Cytobacillus luteolus: one gene and its partner. The protein of the gene in region 2 binds, or shares a complex with, the protein of the main gene of each other region. Links are inferred from orthologs where the notes say so. Each region holds a gene or a part of one and is shown on either strand. Other genes may lie near its edges.

Region 1 (4,489 bases), on a different replicon or contig from region 2:
TGAAGGTGCTTTTTCTCATGTGATGGATTACAAAAGTCAGTTGCAAGAACTAATACAACGAGACGCACGTGGAATGCTTGAGTATAAAGTTTTACAAGAAAAAGGCCCTGCACATAATCGTGAGTTTATGTCTAGAGTTTCCCTTGAAGGTGAAGAGCTTGGCATTGGTATTGGTAAATCAAAAAAAGAGGCAGAACAGAAGGCGGCTCAGGTTGCTTTAAAAGTGTTACTAGAAAAAATGAGTTAAGATATCTTAGTCCCCCTGCCAAAGGGGGATTTGTTATTTCATCAATTTCCAATATCCTCATTAAAAAAACATCTTAATAGCAACCGCATTTATGATAAAATATGTTAGAATTCATAGATTATATATTAATTATGCATAAGGGGGAGACTTATGTTCCTCAAACGTTTAGATATTGTTGGTTTCAAATCATTTGCTGAGAGAATGGCAATTGACTTTGTTCCAGGAGTTACAGCTGTAGTCGGACCAAATGGAAGTGGAAAAAGTAATATAACAGACGCAATGAGATGGGTATTAGGAGAACAATCTGTTAAATCGTTACGTGGTGCAAAAATGGAGGATATTATCTTTGGAGGTAGTGACTCTAGAAAAGCATTAAATATTGCAGAAGTTACTCTAACATTAGATAACGAAGATTATTTTTTACCGATTGATTATCACGAGGTGAGCGTTACTAGAAGAGTCTATCGTTCTGGCGATAGTGAATTTTTTATTAACAAACAGTCATGTCGCCTTAAAGATATTGTAGATCTTTTTATGGATTCCGGCCTTGGAAGAGAAGCATTTTCAATCATTAGTCAGGGGAAAGTTGAAGAAATTCTAAGTAGTAAAGCAGAAGAACGAAGAAGTATTTTCGAAGAGGCTGCTGGTGTTCTGAAATATAAAAATCGCAAGAAAAAGGCAGAATACAAGCTTGCAGAAACTCAGGAAAATGTAAATAGGGTTAACGATATCTTACATGAGCTTGAAGGTCAGGTAGAGCCTTTAAAAATTCAGGCTTCGATAGCAAAAGATTACTTACAGAAGAAAGAGGACCTTGAAAATATTGAAGTAGCCCTAACCGTCTATGAGATTGAGGATTTCCATACAAAATGGGAAGGCTATAATCAACAGATCGAACTTCATAAACGCCAGGAATTAGAGCTTTCAGCTGATTTACAGACGAAGGAAGCAGAAATAGAAAAGGTGCGTAATCATATAGATGCACTTGATGAATCTATAAATGATTTACAGCAGGTACTGTTAAAAGTCAGTGAAGAGCTAGAAAAGCTAGAGGGACGTAAAGAAGTCCTAAAAGAAAGAAAAAAGAATGCTCATCAAAATAAAGAACAATTATACAATCTTGCTTCTGACCTTAAGCAGAAGCAAGAACATTTAACGACTGTACGAGCAACTGAAAATGAGCTTCTACAAAAGTTAGCAGCAGAAGTCAAAAGTATAAAAGGTTCATTGAAAGATAAGCAAGCACTACTTGCAACGCATGATCAGAACATTGAAGAGAAGCTTGAAGACCTTAAGAGCGAATATATTGAGATGCTAAATAAACAGGCAACTTCACGAAATGAATTGAAATACATCAAGGAACAAATGAATCAGCAAGATGATAAAAATAGTAGGCTAGTTGAATCAAATCAGAAATACATTAAAGAACGAGAGTTCATTAGTGGAGAAAAAACAAGATTAAACCATGAGCTTTCTAAAGTAGAAGAACAATTAAGTATACAAATCTCTTCTTTTAGAGAAGAGCAAGCTAAGTTTGAAAACTTAAAGGCGAACTATCAAAAGAAAGAAACAACACTCTATCAAGCATATCAGTTTTTACAACAGACTAAATCTCGTAAGGAAATGCTTGAAGAAATGCAGGATGATTATGCTGGTTTCTTCCAAGGTGTAAAAGAGATATTACATGCGGCTAGAGAAGATAAGCTTCAGGGTATAGAAGGGGCAATCGCTGAGTTAATTAATGTTCCAAAAGATTATGAAACAGCGGTTGAAATTGCATTGGGTGGAGCTACACAGCATATTGTTGTAGACAATGAGCCAAATGGTAGACATGCTATTAATTACTTAAAACAGCATTCATTTGGACGTGCTACATTTTTGCCACTAAATGTTGTTAAAGAACGAACAATTCCATCAACACAACTCCAAACATTAAAGGGGCATTCTGCTTATATAGGTGTTGCTTCCGATTTAATTTCTTTCAATGATAAATACCATTCTGTGATTACAAATCTACTTGGAACGGTCATCGTTACCAAAGATTTAAAAGGAGCAAACGAATTAGCTCGTCTCTGTAACTATCGTTTCCGTCTTGTGACATTGGAGGGGGATGTGGTAAATCCAGGTGGATCTATGACAGGTGGAGCAGTTAAACAAAAATCGAATTCTTTATTAAGCCGTGGTCGTGAATTAGAAGATATCTCGCAAAAGCTTTCAGAGATGGAAGAGAAAACTGCAACGCTAGAGGAGCAAGTTAAACAATTAAAACAGTCAATCTCTACTCAAGAAATGACCGTGGCAGAGTTAAGGGAAGCCGGGGAAGCTCTACGTATTGAGCAGCAAAAAATTAAAGGAGATCTTCGTGAAGTTGAGTTTAAAGAGAAAAATGCGAATGAGCATTTATCCCTTTACGATCAAGAAAGACAGATGTCTGATTATGAAAATAAGAAAATGTCTGATCGAATTGTTGAATTAGAAACAATACTAGTAACAGTTTCTTCTGAAATTGAGCAGCTTGATCAGTCTATTAGTCAACTAAATCTACAAAAAAATAACCAGCGAACATCTAAGGAATCTCTACAGTCAGAAATTACAGACATAAAGGTTTTGCTAGCTGGGAAATTACAGCTAGTAGAAAGTCACCAAGAAAAGCTTCAAAAAATGACTGAGGAACTTGAAGAAACAGTAGCCAAGTATAAGGATACAACTGAAGATTTGAATCTTTTAACAAGTGAAATGACAACAAATAGCTCAGGTGAGGAAGAACTTGAAATTGCTGCAAAACGAAAGTCAAGTGATAAAACAGAGACCATTCAACTTATTGCAAGTAGAAGGGAACAGCGCCTGCAGCTTCAGACAAAACTTGAAGACCTTGAACGAGAGGTAAAAGAAGAGAAGCGAAATTATAAACAATTAGTGGATATCTTAAAAGATGAAGAAGTGAAGATGAATCGATTAGATGTGGAACTAGAAAATCGCTTATCACAGCTTCGTGAAGAGTACTTATTAACCTATGAAGCTGCAAAGGAAAAATATCCTCTTCAAATAGAAGTAGGAGAAGCAAGAAAGAAAGTAAAGCTTATTAAATTAGCAATTGAGGAACTTGGGACAGTTAACTTGGGTGCAATCGATGAATATGATAGAGTTTCAGAACGATATGAATTCTTAATTGAACAAAAGAATGACCTCCAAGAAGCAAAGGATACGCTCTATAAGGTTATTGATGAAATGGATGATGAGATGAAAAAGCGTTTCAATGAAACGTTTACTAGTATCCGTTCACACTTTGAAACAGTTTTTCAGGCGTTATTCGGCGGTGGTAGAGCAGACTTGCGTTTGACGGATCCATCTGATTTACTTAATACGGGTGTAGATATTGTAGCTCAGCCACCTGGAAAAAAACTACAAAATCTTGGTTTACTATCTGGAGGAGAAAGAGCATTAACGGCTATTGCATTATTATTCTCGATCTTAAAGGTAAGGCCAGTTCCATTTTGTGTGCTAGATGAGGTAGAAGCTGCTCTTGACGAAGCAAATGTGTTTCGTTTTGCTCAATACTTAAAGAATTTTAGTAGTGAAACACAATTTATTGTTATCACTCACCGTAAAGGTACAATGGAAGAGGCGGATGTTCTTTATGGAGTAACAATGCAAGAATCTGGCGTTTCCAAATTAGTTTCCGTAAGACTAGAAGAAACGAAGGAATTAGTGAAATAGTTTTTGATGAAAGGAAAGATACCTAAGATGAGCTTTTTTAAGAAACTAAAAGAAAAGATTACTAAGCAAACAGATTCGGTAAGCGAAAAGTTTAAAGATGGCTTATCAAAAACACGAAATTCATTTTCTGAAAAGGTAAATGATCTTGTCGCTAGATACCGAAAAGTAGATGAAGATTTTTTCGAGGAGTTAGAAGAAATATTAATCGCAGCAGATGTTGGCGTATCCACTGTAATGGAGTTAATTGATCAGCTTAAAACAGAAGTGAAAAGGCGTAATATTCAAGATACGAAAGATGTACAAGCTGTTATCTCCGAAAAGCTTGTTGACATCTATCAATGTGGGTCTGAACAGTCATCTGATTTAAATATTCAGTCAGAGGGCTTAACGGTTATTCTGATTGTAGGAGTTAATGGTGCAGGGAAAACAACTACAATTGGAAAACTAGCTAATCGCCTCAAAAATGAAGGGAAAACCGTTCTGCTGGCTGCTGGAGATACATTCAGAGCTGGTGCCATCGATCAA
Region 2 (3,223 bases):
GATTGCGATGGGTCTTCTTTCGTTTATGCCAACTGAAAAAGAGTTGAAAAAGTTACAGCAAACAATGAAGGAATATGAGACAGAAGATTCAAAACAACTGTTTCTGTGGAAGGAAGAAGATATCACAGGAATTATCGGAATAACAATTCTTGAAAATGGTGATGCCATCATTCAGCATATCAGTGTTAATCCATCACACAGACATCAAGGAATTGGCAAAATGATGGTGAAGGCGATTAAGGACTCGTTACCAGGTAAAGTTGTAACATCAAATGAACATACGGCTTCTTTCTTAGAGAAATGTGAAGTAGAAGGTTGCTAGTTATATAAGTGAATGAAATTAAAAAAGGTAAGACTCATTGAGTCTTACCTTTTTTTCTTAATCTCCATTTGTCTATCTCGTTCTTCAATCACATCACTGCGATCTCTCAGTTTATGTTTGTTTATGATGTATTCATCTGTGGGAGCATTGGTTAATCCCCATTGAAGTCCTTGTTTCTTGCAGTTTTGGATACAATCGGTCAAGAGATTGTTATCAGTAATTGGTAAGTTAATAGAGGTGTATGGTTTCTTTAGTTTGATTTCAGAGAGCCGTTCTTCCAGAAGAGTAATCAGTTTTTGATAATCTATACCAAGTTTTAAAATCATTTTCTCTTCGGTTTTAATGATGGATAATGAATTTTTGATCATACGATAGGCTCCGGAAAAGTTTTCTCGACGTTGGTGATATAAACCAACTGCCAACTGGATTAACCCAACCCAATATTGCTTGCGTTCAGGTGGAGCATCCTCTTTCCAATACTCCTCTAAAACCTCATGACACTCAAAATAGTCTCGGTCTCCATGGAAATGAAAGAGAAATTGACGATATGCTTCTGGGTACATTGAATCTCTCCTTTTTATTATGTAACTTCATTTTATCATAATTTTGTAACAAACCGTTTGTACAGACTATCCTTTACTATAATTTAAAACAAAAAGTGCCCACTAGTCGTTGTGGGCACTTGCTATTTTTAATTTAATCTCGGTTTAGTACCAAGAAGCACCTACAATAATTAATAAAATGAATAATACTACAATTAACGCGAAACCGCCGCCAAATTTATATCCAGTGTCTCCCATGTTGAAATCCTCCTTTAAAAACTTTTGTATTACAGTGTTATATTATGTACCTAGTAGCTAGGTGTGTGGGCGAGTGTCCCGGTACAAAAGAAAAATCTAGATCCTTCTCTGTGAAAGCCAAAAAAATACTATTGGACAAGCTATTAATATGTTCTATACTTAGAAAGTATAGTGTATTTTTATTTATCATTACGTTTATTAGTTTGGTGGGGTTATGTGTGCAATACAGTGTAAAAATAGATGCTTTTGAAGGGCCATTGGACCTTTTATTACACTTAATAAATCGATTAGAGATTGATATTTACGATATACCTGTAGCGAAAATTACTGAACAATATATGTATTACATACAGGCTATGCAAGAACTAAAGCTCGATGTAGCAAGTGAATATTTAGTAATGGCAGCTACTCTTCTTGCGTTAAAAAGCAAGATGCTTTTGCCAAAAACTGAAGAAGAGTTAATAGATGATGATCTTGAATTACAATTAGAGGAAGACCCAAGAGAAGAACTTATGAGGCGACTTATCGAATATCGTAAATACAAGGAAGCTGCCAATGACCTTAAAGTGTTAGAGGAAGAGAGAGGTCAGGTATTTACTAAAGCCCCAAGTGATTTAAGTGAATTTACGGTCGAAGTAAAAGTGGAAAGTCACCCTCTAGATGTTAGCTTGTACGATATGCTAGGTGCTTATCAAAAACTGTTACGAAGAAAGAAACTTCAAAAACCACTCCACACTAAGATTGCCCGCCAGGATATTTCGATTGAAAGAAGAATGGACGAGATACTAGAGGAGTTAAGAGGAATTTCGGGTAGGATTAGCTTTAATGATCTGTTCCCTTATCATGACAAAGTCCATACAGTGGTAACATTTTTGGCGATTCTTGAACTTATGAAAAAAGATGTAATAAAGATTGAACAAGAAAATAACTTTGCAGATATTATGATCTCAGGTAAGGAAGGAAGATGATTGCTGGTATGGTTGTTCAGTGGAAAGCGATCGTTGAAGGTTTATTGTTTGCTGCGGGCGATGAAGGTCTTACTCTAAAGCAACTTGCAACAGTAATTGACGTTGAAGAGTCAATTATTCAGGATATTGTTAGTGAATTAAAGCTAGATTATGAAAATACAGACAGAGGAATTTGCTTAGTTGAAGTAGCTAATACATTTCAATTAACAACTAAAAAAGAGCATGCTGTTTACTTAAAAAAACTTGTAGAATCTCCTACCTCTACTACACTTTCACAGGCAGCCCTTGAGACGCTGGCTATAATCGCCTATCGTCAACCAATCACAAGAGCAGAAATTGAAGAAATTCGGGGAGTTAAGACAGAACGTCCTCTGCATACACTTACAGCCAAAGCGTTAGTAAAAGAGGTTGGACGTGCAGAAGGAACTGGTAGAGCGATCCTTTATGGTACAACTAAAGAATTTCTTGAGTATTTTGGATTAAAAACGATTCAAGAATTACCTCCATTGCCTGATAAAGTGGAAGAAGATTCTGGTCAGGATGAAGCAGATTTGTTTTTTGGGAAATTTCAAGATACACTAGAAGGCATTAATTAGTATAACAAGAATTTTATGGATATGTTAAGATAGACTTAGGTGAGGAAAATTCTCATTGAAGTAGATCAGATAAACTTAGGCTACTAGAGGTGGAAGAATGTTAATCAAACAATGCAAAGGATACGAGTTAGAGAAGGCACAATCCAATACATCTGAAGATTTTTTTAATCGCTCAGAAGTAACGTTTTCTGTAAATGGGGAAGAACGAACATTTCACTTATTGTATATTCGTTATTTTGATGAAGTTTTTTCACAGTTTACTCCCTATGAAAGTGACCCAGTCTTTACTGTTGGTTCCACAAATATCGAATTTAAAGACATTGTTGGATTGGTATGTTTATTAAAAAATCCTGGTTTTCAAAATCGAAAAAGAGTCTATATTAATACTCAAAAAGAGTTTGAAGAATATTTTAAAGATATCGAGTTTGATAAACTACCAGAAATTTTTGAGAGTATCATGAGATCAGGAAGTTATGAATTGAAGTCTCCATTAAGTTTTATTGTACAAACCCAGTAATCAAGAAAAGTTGTAAATAA

Evidence for each region.
Region 1: the proteins of J2Z26_RS09015 (region 2) and smc are in contact, whole or in part, in a crystal structure (PDB 3ZGX), measured with the Bacillus subtilis proteins. The link is inferred for Cytobacillus luteolus from one-to-one orthologs.

What each region holds. Positions count from the first base shown.
Region 1 is NZ_JAGGKM010000002.1:362,069-366,557, reverse strand. Bases 1-4,164 are described here. They hold smc (chromosome segregation protein SMC), read left to right. Parts: upstream 1-397; coding sequence 398-3,964; downstream 3,965-4,164. Other genes in these bases: ftsY (signal recognition particle-docking protein FtsY), read left to right, coding at 3,992-4,164; rnc (ribonuclease III), read left to right, coding at 1-247. Outside these bases: more of ftsY, read left to right, coding at 4,165-4,489. UniProt on the Bacillus subtilis protein: Required for chromosome condensation and partitioning.
Region 2 is NZ_JAGGKM010000003.1:118,486-121,708, forward strand. Bases 318-3,215 are described here. They hold J2Z26_RS09015 (segregation/condensation protein A), read left to right. Parts: upstream 318-1,340; coding sequence 1,341-2,090; downstream 2,091-3,215. Other genes in these bases: J2Z26_RS09000 (GNAT family N-acetyltransferase), read left to right, coding at 318-322; J2Z26_RS09005 (DUF309 domain-containing protein), read right to left, coding at 367-885; J2Z26_RS09010 (YjcZ family sporulation protein), read right to left, coding at 1,030-1,122; scpB (SMC-Scp complex subunit ScpB), read left to right, coding at 2,087-2,686; J2Z26_RS09025 (hypothetical protein), read left to right, coding at 2,784-3,203. Outside these bases: more of J2Z26_RS09000, read left to right, coding at 1-317. UniProt on the Bacillus subtilis protein: Participates in chromosomal partition during cell division. May act via the formation of a condensin-like complex containing Smc and ScpB that pull DNA away from mid-cell into both cell halves.